3 regions of the Kitasatospora sp. CM 4170 genome follow, and region 1 is predicted to be linked to each of the others. Evidence: riboswitches for the same ligand, from Rfam matches in the RefSeq annotation. Region 1 holds a riboswitch; each other region holds the start of a gene.
What was found. Region 1 has a riboswitch for cyclic di-AMP ahead of RMN57_RS30930 (transglycosylase family protein). Riboswitches for the same ligand answer to the same signal wherever they lie in the genome.

Region 1 (2,255 bases):
GTGGGATCAGACCCGGCCGGCGAAGTCCGGGGCCCAGTTGGCGACGGTCTGGGTCCGCACGCCCGCGCTCGGGTTGGCGGCCTCGACGTACTTGCCGTCACCGATGTAGAGCGCGACGTGGTAGACGCCGGAGTCCTGGCCGTTGTTGGACCAGAACAGCAGGTCGCCCGCCTTGAGGGCGTCCAGCGACACGTGGGTGCTGGCGGCGGCCTGGTCGGCGGCGACGCGCGGGACGGAGACGCCCGCGGCCCGCAGCGCGGCCTGGGTCAGGCCGGAGCAGTCCCAGCCGCCGTTGCCGGTGCCGCCGTAGACGTAGGCCTGGCCGACCTTCGACAGGGCGAAGGAGACCGCGGCGGCCATGCTGCCGGTGGCGGCCTCGGCCGGGGCCTGGGCCTGGGTCTGGGCGGCCTGGGTGGCGCTCTGCGCGGCCGGCTTGGCGGTGGTGGTGCCCGCGGCCTGGCCGGAGGAGCGGGTGAACCAGTCGAAGCCCTTGCCGGACTCGTCCGAGGCCTGGGCCTTGGCGTGGTCGCCGAGGCTCAGGTGCTGGCCCGGGTAGATGTGGTTCGGACCGTCGGTCAGGGTGTCGCGGTTGAGCTCGTACAGCCGCTCCCAGCCGCCCTGGACGTTGTGCTTGTCGGCGATGGCGGACAGCCAGTCGCCGGCGACGACGGTGTAGTCGCCGTCCTTGCCCTGCCAGTTCTGCGACCAGTCGGACCGCTTCTGGCTCCAGGTCTTGGCGGAGTCGGTGGCGGCCGGGGTCTCGGCCTTCGGGGCGGCGGGCTCGGCGGCGGGGGCCGGGGCGGCCGGCTTGGCGGCCGGGGCCGGGGTCTGCGCGGCCGGCTTGGCGGCGGCGGAGGTGTCGACCGCGGCGGGGGTGCCGCCCTTGGTCAGACCGGCCTGGACGGAGCAGACCGGCCAGGCGCCCGGGCCCTGGACCGCGAGCACCTTCTCGGCGATCGCGATCTGCTGGTCCTTGGTGGCCAGGTCGGCGCGGGCGGCGAAGGCGGTGCCGCCGAACTCGGCCCAGGTGCTGTTCGTGAACTGCAGGCCGCCGTAGAAGCCGTTGCCGGTGTTGATGCTCCAGTTGCCGCTGCTCTCGCACTGGGCGACCTTGTCCCAGGTCGCGACCGAGGCGGCGGAGGCGGAGGTGGTGGTCAGGCAGGGGATGGTGAGGCCGATGCCCGCGACTCCGAGCGCGGCGATGGCGCGGCGGGTACGGCCGGACAGACGGGTGCCGTTGGTGGGCAGCATGAAGATGCGGTCCTCTCCCACGCCTGCGAGGTGAGCTGTCGGATTCGGGCTGGAGTTGCCCGGCCGCGCTGTGGACGCGGCTTCACCCCTAGCCCTGGACCGGTACGCGGACCGGCCCGGGGCGACTTACCTGTGGTTCCCCCGCTCCTGCCGTGGTGCGTTTCTGCGCTGCCAGCACACCCGACGGCAGGACTCGGCGTTGCGGACGGGCTGGGTCCGTGTGGCCACGAACGGGGAGCACGTTAAGCAGACTCAACTTCAAACCGCAAACATGTGTGATGCTCGTCACCGTTTGCGAACAACCTGCCCGCGGCGTGTCCACCATGATCAGAAATGACCGATTTCCGGCAACGCCCGTACGGGCCGCCGCAACTGCCTATGCTTCAGAACGTCGGGACCGACGCAGCCGTCTGGGGGGAGGGCTACGAAGCGATGGCCATGGACGAGGAGCAGGGCGGCGGACAGCCGGCCGATGGGGCCCGCGGAGTGCATCGCAGGGCAAAGCATCGCAGACCGGACATCCCGCCCGAACGCGCCCGAACTCCCGTAAGCCGTCGCACAATGCTGCGCTGGCTCGCGGTCGGCACGGTGTTCGCCGCGGTCGGCGGCGAGGAGGCCCTGCGGCGCTCGCTGACCGGCTCGACCGGGCCCGCTGCCGGGAGCACCGCCACGAGCCTGGCCGACACGGGCGGCGACGGGGGCATGGACCACGGCGGTGCGGACCACGGCCCCGGCGCACCGCCCGCGTCCGGCGGTGACGTCCCCGGGCAGGGGGCCGCCCCCGCGCCCGACCAGGGCGGCCGCCGCTGGTCCGACCCGGCCGGCTGGGGCGGCCGGGTGCCCGGACCGCAGAGCGCCGTCCGGATCACCGACCGGGTGCTGCTCGACACCGACGCCGCCGTCGGCTCCCTGCTGGTCGAGCCCGGCGGCTCGCTCACCTTCGCCGCCGACCGCGGCGTCACCCTCAGCTCGGCCGGCAACGTCGAGGTCCGCGGCACCCTCGC
Region 2 (2,255 bases), 230 kb from region 1:
TACTTCGGCGGGGTCCGCCAGCCGTTCTCCGGCCGGTTCCTGCTCTACTCCGCCGCCGGCTGGGACACCGGCGGCCGCGCCACGCCCGTCCTGCTCGTCCACGGTGCCAATGACAACGCCGACCGCGCCTGGGCCGACCCCGGCGAGAGCGGCAGCTGCGGCGCCACCGGCCCGGCCGGCTGCCCGTCCACCGGACTGGCCCAGTACCTGGCCGCGACCGGCCACCGGGTGTTCGCGATCGGCTTCGCCCACAAGCACGGCGACAACCTGCTCCAGGCCCAGGCCGTCGGGGACGCCGTCGCCCTGATCCGCGCCCGGCTCGGGGTGCCCCAGGTGGACGTGGTCGCCTGGAGCAAGGGCGAGGTGGCGGCGCGTGCCTACGTCTCCTCCGTCCGCCCCTCCTGGGGGCGGGCGTACGCGGGCGACGTCCGCCGGCTGGTGACCCTCGGTGGCCCGAACGGCGGCCTGGACTACGTCTACGCCCACGGCTGGGCGTTCTCCCTGGCCACCTGGCCGGCCTGCGGGGGCACCGCCAACGCCCCCTCCCCGCACCTGTACATGACCTGCTACGGGACGTACACGGCACAGCCCTGCCTCGGTGTGCTGCCGGCCGGCGGCCACGACTGCTACCCGGGCCAGCGCCAGCTGCTCGCCCGCTGGGACGCCACCTACGGGGTGGACGGGACGGCGCAGGACTGGTGGACGACGTACTACGGCGGCCGGGGGCTCTACACCTCCGGGCAGGGCATCCAGGCGGCGATCGACGCCGGCTCCCTGATCGGGCCGCTGCAGCGGGCAGGCGTCCCGGCGGCGGTCCGCACCTACCTGCTGGCGGGCGGCTCGGCCGACATCCCCGGGCTCCTGAACGAGAACCGCGGGCCCAGCGACGGCATCGTCTTCACCAGGAGTGCGCTGGACACCACCGGCATCGCCACGGTCGCCGGCACCCGGCTGCTGGACGGGCTCAACCACCTGGAGCTGGCCTGGTCCCCGGAGGCGATGTCGCAGGTCGACGCCTGGCTCGGCTGACCGGGCCCCGGCCGGCCGACCGGGCAACTGATCACCGGCGTCCGCGACTTGATCAACTCCGGCGGGGTCCGGCCGCAGCCCGGATGTGAGCTGCGCGACAACCGACCCCGCCGGGTTGTCGGGTTCCGGAGGGGCTGCCTAGCCTGCTCGGGACGTCCGCTTCGCGGACCCCCGCCGTCGGGACGCCGAGTCCTGTCCACCCGCCGGCCGGCAACCGAGCACCACAGCGGACGGGAGCGGGGGACCCAGGTAGTGCCGCGGCCTCTGCGCTCCGCGCTCGGCGTCCTCGGCTAGGGGTGAAGCCGCTCCACCGGCGGCCGGGCAACCTCAGCCCGAACCCGACAGCTCACCTCGCAGGCGTCACAGAGGACACTGCCATGCAGAAGCCTGCCCGGCGCCGCGCGCCGCGCCATGCCCGACCCTCCCGCCGCGGCCGCAACGCGGCCTTCGCCGTCACCGGCGCGCTCGCCATCGGCGGCGCCGGCCTGCTCGGCCTCCCGGCGGTCACCGGTGCCCACGCGGCGACCACGCCGACCGTCACCCAGGACAAGCTGACCCCGGCCACCATGGTGGCGGGCAAGGCCACCACCGCCTCGCTGACCGTCCACTCCTCCGCCTGCTTCACCGCGAAGACGGTCGGTGTCGGGGTGCGCGACGCGGGGGGACACAACCTCGACTTCCCCGGTGGCGCCGCCAACGCGCAGATATGCCCGAGCGGCCTGTCGGTCACCACCGGTTCGCGCACGCTGCCGGCCGGTACCTACACCCAGTTCGGCTTCTGGCAGGACCTCGGCGGCGCCTGGCACAACCTGCCCTCGCGGCAGCTGGTGGTCTCCGCGGCCACCGCCACCCCGAGCCCCGCCCCCACCGCGACGCCCGTGCCGTCGCCCACCGCGACCGCCGCCCCGAGCAGCCCGGCCACCGCGGCGCCCGTCGCCGGGAAGCAGCTGACCTGGTCCGACGAGTTCGACGGCCTCGCCCTGGGCTCCCGCTGGACGGCCGACCGGAGCAGCTCGTACCACTACGGCGACCACAACCCGAACGACAACAAGCTCGACTGGCTGAACAAGGACAACGTCGGCGTCTCGGGCGGTGTCGCCACCTTCACCGCCCGGCCGAGCACCCACACGCTGGAGAACGGCAAGCAGGCCTGGGACACCGGCCTGCTCACCACCGAGTACTCCACCGAGGGCTTCAAGGTGAAGACCGGCGACTACATCGAGACC
Region 3 (2,255 bases), 1.9 Mb from region 1:
GACCACGGCGAGCACCTGACCGAGAACGAGGCCGCGGCGATGGCCTTCATCCTGCTGTTCGCCGGGTTCGAGACGACCGTCAACCTGATCGGCAACGGCACCTACGCGCTGCTGCGCAACCCCGGGCAGCGGGCGCTGCTGCAGGATTCGATCGCCCGCGGCGAGACCGGCCTGCTGGAGACCGGGATCGAGGAACTGCTCCGCTACGACGGGCCGGTGGAACTGGCCACCTGGCGGTTCGCGACCAGCCCGCTGACCATCGGCGGGGTGGAGATCCCGGTGGGCGACCCGGTGCTGGTGGTACTCGCGGCGGCGGACCGGGACCCGGCGCGGTTCGCCGACGAGAACACCCTCGACCTGGCCCGGACGGACAACCCGCACCTCGGCTTCGGGCACGGCATCCACTACTGCATCGGCGCTCCGCTGGCCCGTCTGGAGGGCCGTGCCGCGCTGGCCACGCTGCTCACCCGGCTGCCCGATCTGCAGCTCGCCGAAAGCCCGGAGAATCTGCGGTGGCGCGGTGGTCTGATCATGCGTGGACTTCGTGAACTTCCGGTCGAATTCACTCCGGAGAACGCGGAGAAGAAGCCCGTCTGATCACGGCCGGGAACCGCTCGCAGCGGCCCGCGCGTCCTCCGGCCGGCGGCTCGACACGCTGACGCGGCGTCTCAGAGACGGCCCAACAGGGGGGTTGAACCACCATCAATCCGGACATACCGCCTCCGTTTGTAGGCGATCGACCGTGTGCCGTAATTTCTGTGTGATATCGGCGATATGAGCTTGTGATTGGTGTGAGGATCTGTCTACTCTCCCTGGAGTTCGCAGCTGCGGACCTCGTGCGCGGAACGCCGAATCCTGCCCGCCGCGCCACGGGAAACCGACCAGAACCCTGGGCAGGGGCGGGGGACCCAGGTTTGTTGCCGTCCTCCACGGCTTGGGGTGAAGCCGCAGTCGCGGGCAGAACGCCTCGCGACACGCGGCCGGGCCACCTCCCGGTCCGAACCCGACAGCTCACCTCGCAGGCGTGCGGAGAGGGACGTCTTCATGCTGTTCGTTGGAACTGGCCGCCACCGCCGCCGCACCCAGGCCGAGAAGGCCATCGCCGTCGCCGGTGTGGCCGGCGTCGGACTCGCGATGCCGCTCCTCACCGCCACCGGCGCCTCGGCGGCCCCCGTCTCCACCTGGGACGCGGTCGCCCAGTGCGAGAGCGGCGGCAACTGGAGCATCAACACCGGCAACGGCTTCTACGGCGGCCTGCAGTTCACCTCCAGCACCTGGAAGGCGTACGGCGGCACCGCGTACGCGGCGCAGGCCAACCAGGCCAGCAAGGGGCAGCAGATCGCGGTGGCCGAGAAGGTCCTCGCCTCGCAGGGGCCGGGCGCCTGGCCGGTCTGCTCCAAGCGGGCGGGCCTGAGCAAGGGCGGCGCCGCGGCCGAGGTCGACGCCTCCACGGACGCGAAGCCGGCGGCGCAGCAGCCCGCCGCGCCGAAGCCCGCCCAGCCGAAGCCCGCCGCGCCGAAGCCGGCTCAGAAGCCCGCCCAGCAGCAGGCCCCGAAGCCCGCCGCCCAGCAGCCCGCGCAGCAGGACGCCAAGGCCCCCGGCTTCTCCGGCCAGGGCGGCTGGGACGCCGACGCGAAGGTGTACTGGTACCAGAGCGACGGCGCCTGGTACTGGACCAGCCACGAGAGCGTGTACCGGCAGCACGCCGGTCAGTACACCCCCGAGGTCGCCCTCCAGTACGCCGGTCCGTCCGACGGGTACATCGGTCAGGGCGCCGGCCCGACTCCGACCACCGGCCACGCCGATCCGGCCGGCCACGCCGACCCGGCCCCCCAGCAGCGCACCGGCCACGGCTACACCGTCCAGGCCGGCGACACGCTGGCCGGCATCGCCGCCGCCCAGGGCGTGTCCGGCGGCTGGCAGACGCTGTACGACGGCAACCGCGGCACCGTGGGCGGCGACCCCGACCTGATCATGCCCGGCCAGGTGCTCAACCTCGGCTGAACCACCGGCCGCTGAACCCGGGCCACCGCCCGGCGGCGCGGACGAAGGGGGCCGGATACGTCCCCCTTCGTCCGCATCCGGACCGCTTTCACGGGGCAACCAGGTGAACTACCGGTGGGTAGTGCGGCCACACGCTGAGACGGACCCATGGTCGACGTGGCCCCGGGAGCCCGTGCGGTTAGGCTCTGGTCGTAACGACTCCGCAATCGTCCGGCCGACAGCACCCACCGTCAGCCGGACCTGCTTCCGCT

Region 2: linked by a shared signal. The riboswitch ahead of RMN57_RS30010 (glycoside hydrolase family 16 protein) and the one ahead of RMN57_RS30930 (transglycosylase family protein) in region 1 are both predicted to bind cyclic di-AMP.
Region 3: linked by a shared signal. The riboswitch ahead of RMN57_RS23425 (transglycosylase family protein) and the one ahead of RMN57_RS30930 (transglycosylase family protein) in region 1 are both predicted to bind cyclic di-AMP.

The regions. Positions count from the first base shown of each region.
Region 1 is NZ_CP134877.1:7,335,878-7,338,132, forward strand. It holds gene RMN57_RS30930 (transglycosylase family protein) at 7-1,272, opposite strand; cyclic di-AMP (ydaO/yuaA leader) riboswitch at 1,259-1,429, opposite strand; gene RMN57_RS30935 (hypothetical protein) at 1,813-2,255, shown strand, end outside.
Region 2 is NZ_CP134877.1:7,105,564-7,107,818, forward strand. It holds gene RMN57_RS30005 (lipase) at 1-1,029, shown strand, start outside; cyclic di-AMP (ydaO/yuaA leader) riboswitch at 1,239-1,404, shown strand; gene RMN57_RS30010 (glycoside hydrolase family 16 protein) at 1,407-2,255, shown strand, end outside.
Region 3 is NZ_CP134877.1:5,469,008-5,471,262, forward strand. It holds gene RMN57_RS23420 (cytochrome P450) at 1-597, shown strand, start outside; cyclic di-AMP (ydaO/yuaA leader) riboswitch at 870-1,039, shown strand; gene RMN57_RS23425 (transglycosylase family protein) at 1,045-2,004, shown strand.